One region of the Bradyrhizobium sp. SMVTL-02 genome, then DNA from elsewhere that is predicted to be linked to it. Evidence: predicted binding sites of a transcription regulator. Region 1 holds the regulator's gene; the other holds the start of a gene.
The links. The regulator LexA, encoded in region 1, represses DNA repair genes until DNA is damaged. The targets are predictions, from matches to a motif close to TGTTCNNNNTGTGTTCNG.
Positions count from the first base shown of each region.

Region 2: the regulator LexA is predicted to act here: its motif matches at 1,811-1,828, upstream of ACNJYB_RS20960 (single-stranded DNA-binding protein).

Region 1 is NZ_CP182469.1:4,563,368-4,567,555, forward strand. It holds gene ACNJYB_RS21555 (HAD family hydrolase) at 1-167, shown strand, start outside; gene ACNJYB_RS21560 (hypothetical protein) at 327-521, shown strand; gene ACNJYB_RS21565 (molybdopterin molybdotransferase MoeA) at 751-1,962, shown strand; gene lexA (transcriptional repressor LexA) at 2,139-2,840, shown strand; gene ACNJYB_RS21575 (hypothetical protein) at 3,010-3,210, shown strand; gene ACNJYB_RS21580 (hypothetical protein) at 3,406-3,837, shown strand; gene ACNJYB_RS21585 (GAF domain-containing protein) at 4,058-4,188, shown strand, end outside.
Region 2 is NZ_CP182469.1:4,440,181-4,444,368, reverse strand. It holds gene ACNJYB_RS20975 (IS110 family transposase) at 1-4, opposite strand, end outside; partial or broken gene ACNJYB_RS20970 (outer membrane protein) at 70-546, opposite strand; gene ACNJYB_RS20965 (outer membrane protein) at 781-1,542, opposite strand; gene ACNJYB_RS20960 (single-stranded DNA-binding protein) at 1,994-2,488, shown strand; gene ACNJYB_RS20955 (DUF2306 domain-containing protein) at 2,690-3,088, shown strand; gene gyrA (DNA gyrase subunit A) at 3,257-4,188, shown strand, end outside.

The DNA.
Region 1 (4,188 bases):
AGGCTTTCGACCATGTCGTGGCGGCAATGGGCGTACCGGCGCACCGCATCGTCTTCTTCGATGATCTCGCAGAAAACATCCGGGGGGCGCGGGCGCGTGGATTGACCACAGTGCACGTGACCTCGCCCCGTGACGTCGGCGACGCGCTGAGGCAGCTGGGGATTTGAGCGGATCAGCCTTCCGGCAAGGCGTTCCGCGGAACTTTTTGCTAAAAATGCGGAACCAAATCACTTTGTGCATTTTTGTACAAAGTTCCGGGAACGGAATGCGCCCCTTCGGACTCTTGAGTCCGTTGGGACTTCTACATTGGAATTGGACTGATCGACGTGCTGGGCAAATCCTACCTCACCAAGCAAGCCTCTCTCCTGCTCGAGTTCGCAAGAACCACCTCGGACTCCGACCTCTCCGCCAAGCTGATCAGCAAGGCTGCCGACCTGAAATCTCGGGCCGATCCGCTGGCCGACAAGGATCAGGGTCCCAAAGCGCCGGACGTCAGTCCGGACGCGCCGGCAGTGAGTTGACCGATGCTGGCCGTGGCGCTCGTTCTTCTTGTGCTTGCCATGGCCGTCCTCGTGCCGGTCTGTCTCGCCTTCCGGATCATGCCGCGGCGAATTTGACGTCTATCCTCACGACAGAGCGGATGGCGCAGGTTGAATCCTCTTGCGTCTCCAGTGTTTTGCCTCTGGGCCCGCACTCGGCTAGAACTCTGGCCGCCGATTTGCCGAACGTGCCCAGCAGGAGTTTTCAGCCGTGGCCTTGATGCCGGTTTCTGACGCGCTTGCCGCGGTGCTTGCCGGCGCGGAGCCGTTGCTTGAGGAGACGATCTCGCTCGATCAGGCCTACCACCGCGTGCTCGCCCGCGACGTCGCGGCGCGGCGCACGCAGCCGCCGGAGGCGATGTCGGCCATGGACGGCTATGCCGTGCGAGCGGCCGACGCGGCGACGATCGATTCTGAGCTGACGGTGATAGGCGAGGTCGCGGCCGGGCGGCCGTTTGCAGGCTTGGTTGGCGCCGGCGAAGCGGTCCGCATTTTCACAGGCGGCGTCGTTCCGGCCGGAGCGGACGCGGTCGTGATCCAGGAGGATACCGTCGCGGACGGCAAGCGCATCACGATCAAGGAAGCAGCAATTCCCGGACGGCACATCCGGCGCGCCGGGATCGACTTTGCCGAGGGCGACGTGCTGTTGCGCAAGGGAACCCGGCTCACCGAGCGCGATCTCGCACTCGCCGCCGGGATGAATCACCCGCATTTGCCCGTCCAGCGCCGTCCGAAGGTCGCCATCCTCGCCACCGGAGACGAACTGGTGATACCGGGCGTAGCGCCCGGGCCCGGCCAGATCGTCTACTCCAACGGTTATGCCCTGCACGCGCTCGCCCGCCAGGAGGGCGCCGATACCATCGACCTCGGTGTGGCCGCCGATACGCTGGAGGCCACCACCGCCGGGATCCGCGAGGCACGCCAGAGCGGCGCCGACATCCTGATCACGACCGGGGGCGCCTCGGTCGGCGACCATGATCTGGTCCAGCAGGCTCTCAAGGCCGAGGGGATCGCGATGTCGTTCTGGAAGATCGCGATGCGGCCGGGCAAGCCGATGATGCACGGCCGGTTAGGGGCGATGCGCGTCATCGGCCTGCCCGGCAATCCCGTGTCATCCTACGTCTGCGCTTTCCTGTTCATGGTGCCGTTGATTCGCGCGCTGTCGGGCCGCACCATGATTCACCATCGCCGCGAGCGCGCCGTGCTCGGCCGCGACCTCAATGCCAACGACCAGCGCGAGGATTATCTCCGCGCGCGCCTGGAGCGGCGCGACGACGGCACGCTGATCGCCCTTCCCGTCGATCACCAGGATTCTTCACTGCTTGCAAATCTCGCTGCGGCACAGGCACTTCTCGTACGCGCGCCGTTCGCGCCCAAGGCCGAAGCCGGCTCGGTCTGCGAGGTGCTGCTGCTGCCCGCCTGAGCGCTGTCATCTCACGCGGTCCGCGAACTTTGTCGCGTTCACAGTAAATTAAGCAGTTGCGGAACATGTATCGAACATATAGTGTCCGTTCATGATTTGTTTCGAGCATGCAGCGGCTTATCGCTGAACTGAGCGTCTCGGAATCGAACGACATCAACCGGGGGATTTTGGTCGAGATGTTAACGCGCAAACAATACGAGCTCCTGCGGTTCATCAGCGAGCGATTGAAGGAAAGCGGCGTGCCACCTTCCTTCGACGAGATGAAGGACGCGCTCGACCTGCGCTCGAAATCGGGCATCCATCGCCTGATCACCGCGCTCGAGGAGCGCGGCTTCATCCGCCGCCTGCCCAACCGCGCCCGCGCGATCGAGGTCATCAAGCTGCCCGAGCTCCAAGCGGCCGCCGGCAACCGCCGCGGCTTCACGCCGAGCGTCATCGAGGGCAATCTCGGCAAGGTGCGCACGACCTCCAGCCCGCCCGCGGACGAAGGTGAGCGTCCTGTCGCCGTGCCCGTCATGGGCCGCATCGCGGCTGGTACGCCGATCGAGGCGCTGCAGACCCGCAGCCACACCATCAGCGTACCGCCTGACATGCTCGGCTCCGGCGAGCATTATGCGCTCGAGGTGCGGGGCGATTCGATGGTGGAAGCCGGTATCCTCGACGGCGACATGGCGCTGATCCAGCGCAACGAGAGCGCCGACACCGGCGACATCGTGGTGGCGCTGATCGACGACGAGGAAGCCACGCTGAAGCGCTTCCGCCGCCGTGGCGCCTCGATCGCGCTCGAGCCAGCCAACGCCGCCTATGAGGTCCGCATCCTGCCGCCCAACCGGGTGAAGATTCAGGGCAAGCTGATCGGCTTGTACCGGAAGTACTGATTTGACCTCGCGATCGTTCGACACGCGCTTGAGCGCTTGTCCGCTCCGGCTGGATAGTCTTTCAGGTTCTGCTCAGATTATCCGGCCACCTGCCCCGCGTTAGATCCTCCGCACGCCGCGCAAAGCACACAATCGCTTTATGGGCCTGTCGAAAACCGGGGAGACAACCATGCGCAAGATCGTCTTGAGCACTGTCACGATGGCGCTGATCGCAACGTCAGTGTCACCGGCCGCCGCCGCACGATCGCATCATGTCCGCAAGACGACGCCGGCGACGCGCGAGCAATTCCGCAACGCACGCGACGCCGTTGCACTGCCGTCGCAACCCGCTTGGCCGTATTCGGGCTGGTCGGCCCCTGCTGGCCGTTGACGAAGAAGCACGCCCAATGCACGGGAGCGGGCTTTGTTCCTCATGCATCTGAAAAAGATATTGTGATGGCATCCTGCGGACCCAAGCCGCAGATTTGCCCACAACCCAGCAGACCGTTGTATGCTTCCACTCTGATAGAGGCCTGCGCCTCGACAGGAGGCGCGGGTCGCTATCTTACGAATGAGGAGCACCCCGATGTGTGACTACAGCCTGCACGCCGTCGCGACGCGTCCTGCCGAAGTCGGCGAGACGATCGTCACGACAACCTTCCGCGGCACCTCGACGCGCGGCTTCGCCTCCGAAGCCGACATGTCGGTTGCGGTATGCCTGCTGCCGGGAACGGAGCTCGCCTTCGCCGACAACGTCCGTTACGACAATCGCTGGATCTGGACGCGTACCATCAACTCGCGCGTCGGCAAGTTCGGCAAGATCGATCCGCACATTCCGGATCGCCATCACGATGCGATCGAATTCCCCGACGGGAAATACGTGCTGGTGACTCAGCTCGTCGAAGGCCAGCGCGCAACCGTACTGCAATTGCCGGTGACCCAGCCACTCGGCGAGCGCGAGCACAAGCCGCAGACCAGCGCAGACAGGCCGACGGTCACGCGCCTGCCGATCGGCTGACCTAGCTGCCTCGGGCTCGCAGGTCGGGGCCATGATTGAAATCGCCATCGCCGGCCGTGGCCGGCGAGATGGTGTGGTTTGTATCTTCGCAAATACCTTCGCCGGAGCACCTGCCGCAGCTCTTCGTCGCACGAAGTTTGCGCTGCCTTGCCTGAATTTTGAACGTCCGGTCCGCAAGCAAATGGCCGATGCTGCCAAAAAGGCTCGAGGCGGACGTTCGATGAAGACCTTCATTCGCGTCGTTGAACTCTGGGTGCCCGACCGGACGCGTATGCGGCTGGAATTCGGCGGCGGTCTTTATGGCGAAGGGCTGTCCGCGTTCAAGGCCGCAAGCGAAGATCTGCGCTTCGG
Region 2 (4,188 bases), 120 kb from region 1:
TCATCACATGCTCCTCTTTTGCACTGAGGAGAACATTCTGCCTCAGTCTCGCGCGTGCGATTAGGCCATGTGGGTGACGGCCGCGCCGCCCTTCACGTACCAGAGCACGTTGTTCCAGGCGTAGCCCACCTGACCGGTGAAGAGGCCAATAGCATCGATCTTGGTGTTGTTCACCAGCGGGAACAAGGCGGCGGGCGAACTGGTGTTCGAGCCCTTCAGGTCTGCCCAATCGCCCTGTGCCTCGAGGCCGAACACCCAGCTGGCGGACTGCCAGCGATAGCCGATCTGGCCGCCGACGATTGCGCCGGTCGCACCGTGGCAACCTTCAGCTGTGACCGGGACGGCCACGCCGACAACAGCGGTCGTATCCCAGCAATTGTGGCTGGAGCCGCCACCGGCGTTGGCGCCGATGTAAAACCCGGTCCAGTTGTAGACCGAAGCCACAGCCACCGGAGCCTTGGTGTACGGGCGGGCCGCGAGATCAGCCGCCGACGCGGGGGCAGCCAGAGCGAACAAACAGGCCGAAGCCAACAAAACCTTCTTCATTTTCAACTTAAATCCCAGTCCCAGTTTCTCTTCTTGCCTTCCGTGAACGGAAGGGCATCGGACGCTGTGGTCCTACTGGCGTGGTGCTTACACGAACGAAGCCGCAAGTTGTGTACCCAAAAAGCCACAACAGGGGCAAAACGTCATAATCGCTGACGGATCGTCCTGTTCGCTCGCAGACAGCAAAAAGGCCGGCGCGAGGCCGGCCTTTCGTCAGACGAGACTTGCTGGCGATCAGTACCTGGCGATCGCCGGGCCGCCCCAACGGTAGTTCAAGCGGACGAGGGCGAGATCGACGTCCTGACGGACGCGTTCGGTTTGAATGAAGAATCCGCCCGCGGTGAAGTCGACGTTGCGGGTGCCGAGGAAGATGTGATCGTACTCGAAGCCCACCGACCAGTTCGGAGCGAAGCCAAATTCGATGCCCGCGCCGACCGTTCCGCCCCAGCGTGTTCCGCTGGTCGAACCGAAGGTCGTGCCAGCACCCACAAAGCCCGGCGCGACGATGAGGTCGTATCTGTCGTCCACGACGGCAGCGCCGCCCTTGACGTAGAGCAAAACGTTATTCCAGGCATAGCCGATCTGACCGGTAATCAAGCCGAAGGCATCGACCCGCGTACGGTTCTGCTGAGCTGGCGCGGTCGGGCTGATGTTGCGTCCGCTGAAATCAGCCCAGTTGCCCTGGCCTTCCACGCCAAACACCCAATTGGCCGATTGCCAGCGATAGCCGACCTGACCACCGATCGTGCCGCCCGTTGCGTCATGGCAGCCGTCGTTGAACAGCGTGCCGGTCACTGGAGTCACGAAGTCCCAGCAATTGCGGCTGGAGCCCCAGCCCCCGTTGATGCCGATGTAGAAGCCGCTCCAGTCGTAGATGGTCGCGACCACCGGCGGCGGAGCCTTGGTGTAAGGACGCGCCGCCAGATCCGCCGCGCTGGCAGGAGCAGACAGGCCCAACGCCACAGCACCGATTGTACCAATTAAAATCTTATTCATTGCAGTCTCCCCGGGTAAGGTCCGCTTCTTGAGGGTCCCCCAAGCGGCCGATCAGGCGCGACGCCCGTATGAACTCATTCCGAAGCAACCCTAGCTCAATCGGGAGGCGGAGTCCGTCTCCGAAATGCAACAGTCTCAAGGCAAGTGCGTGGATGTAACTGGATGAATGTTAAGCGGTTTTCGATGATTTAGGGAACCCGAAAAAGTTCCGGGCCATTTTAGAGGCATTCAGGCACCGTCCGGGTCCAATATTCCGCATCCACCCGAAAAGAACAAATCTCGAACAAGTCGGCAGGCGATGCTATATGTGGGGATAACCCGAGCGCTGATGGGCTGATCGGTCCGCGCAAGCGTATAGGGTCGGGTCAAACAGATTGCAGAGAACCGCGGGGCGCGGTGCGGTCCTGCGCATGCAGTCTTACGAATTCAGCATTTGGAGTGGAGAGCGGCGATGGCGGGAAGCGTCAACAAGGTCATTCTGGTTGGAAATCTCGGCAAGGATCCTGAAATCCGCCGCACGCAGGACGGGCGGCCGATCGCGAATCTGAGCATCGCGACCTCGGAGACGTGGCGCGACAAGAACAGCGGCGAGCGCAAGGAAAAGACCGAGTGGCATCGCGTCGTGATCTTCAATGAGGGGCTCTGCAAGGTCGCCGAGCAGTATCTGAAGAAGGGCGCGAAGGTGTACATCGAGGGCGCGCTCCAGACCCGCAAATGGACCGACCAGAGCGGTGTCGAAAAGTATTCGACCGAGGTCGTGCTGCAGGGTTTCAACTCGACTTTGACCATGCTCGATGGCCGCGGTGGTGGCGGCGGAGGCGGTAGCTTCGGCGACGAGCCGGGCGGTGACTTCGGCTCCTCCGGTCCGGTGAGCAGCGCGCCGCGCCGTCCTGTTGCCGCGGGCGGCGGCCGCAACAGCGACATGGACGACGATATCCCGTTCTGAGGCAGGTGAGCAGTTGCTGCCGGATGTTGCCTGCTCGCGTGAAGCGGCGGGACTTCTTACCAATTGACCCGCACGGCTCGGTTTTCCGAGTTCGCCTCACGCGCTGCCTCAAGTCGTTGGCGAGGCGCGATGTGAACCGTATTGACTTCATGTTAATCCTGTTCACATAGGTTGCGCTCAACCTGTGAGGGGGAGCCCCGCATGAGCCTTGCGCCGCTGCTTGAGGCCGCGCCTGCAATCCCGCTGCACGCCTTTGCCGCCATGGCCGCCTTCGTGCTCGGCCTCGTCCAGTTCTCCGCCCCCAAGGGTACGCTGCCGCACCGTTCGATCGGCTGGATCTGGGTGGTCCTGATGCTGGTCGTGGCCGCCTCGTCGTTCTGGATCCACCAGATCCGCCTCATCGGGCCGTTCAGCCCGATCCATTTGTTGTCGATCTTCACCCTAGTGGTTCTGCCGCTGGCGGTGTGGCGGGCGCACACCCATCGCATCGCCGATCACCGGCGGATGATGACCTTCATCTTCGCCGGTGCGCTGGTGGTGGCGGGCCTGTTCACGCTGATGCCCGGGCGCGTCATGCACCGGGTGATTTTCGGGGCGTGAGAGCCGGTTTCGCAGCGCTTGTTCCGGTCTCGTGCCGGGCGGTGCCGGGTAGGGCGTAAGTCACTGGAAAAACTGTCGGAAAAAGGCTTCCCGAAGCACCGACAAGGGTGGTTATCAGGGGTGCGATGCGCTATATGATTCGCAGACAAAAACTCACCGGATTCCCCCTTGGCTGACGACGACAACAGGCCCGGCGACCAGCCGGCGCATCCCTCGGACATTCGCCCCGTTTCCATCTACGAGGAGATGAAGAAGTCCTATCTCGATTACGCCATGAGCGTGATCGTGGCGCGTGCGCTACCCGATGCGCGCGACGGGTTGAAGCCGGTGCATCGCCGCATCCTGTTCGCGATGAACAATCGCGGCGACACCCCGGACAAGAAGCACAAGAAGTCCGCCGGTGCCGTCGGCGAGGTCATGGGCAAGTACCACCCGCATGGCGACCAGGCGATCTACGACGCATTGGTGCGCATGGCGCAGGACTTCTCGATGCGCGCGCCGCTGATCGACGGGCAGGGCAATTTCGGCTCGGTCGACGGCGATCCGCCGGCGGCGATGCGCTACACCGAGTCCCGCCTGACCAAGATCGCGCTGAAGCTACTCGAGGACATCGACGACGACACGGTCGACTTCCAGGACAATTACGACGGCTCCGAGAAGGAGCCGGTGGTTCTGCCCGCGCGGTTCCCGAACCTGCTGGTCAACGGCGCCGGCGGCATCGCGGTCGGCATGGCCACCAACATCCCGCCGCACAATCTCGGCGAGGTGATCGACGCCTGCGTCGCGCTGATCGACAATCCGTCCCTGACCATCGACGAGCTCATCAACATCATCCCGGGCCCGGATTTCCCGACCGGCGGCATCATTCTCGGACGCCAGGGCATCCGCAGCGCCTACCATCTCGGCCGCGGCTCGATCGTGATGCGCGGCAAGGTCAACTTCGAGACGATCCGGAAAGAGCGTGAGGCGATCGTCATCACCGAGATCCCGTATCAGGTGAACAAGGCGACGATGGTCGAGCGCATCGCCGAGCTCTACAAGGAAAAGAAGATCGAGGGCATCTCCGACCTGCGCGACGAGTCCGACCGCGAGGGCTATCG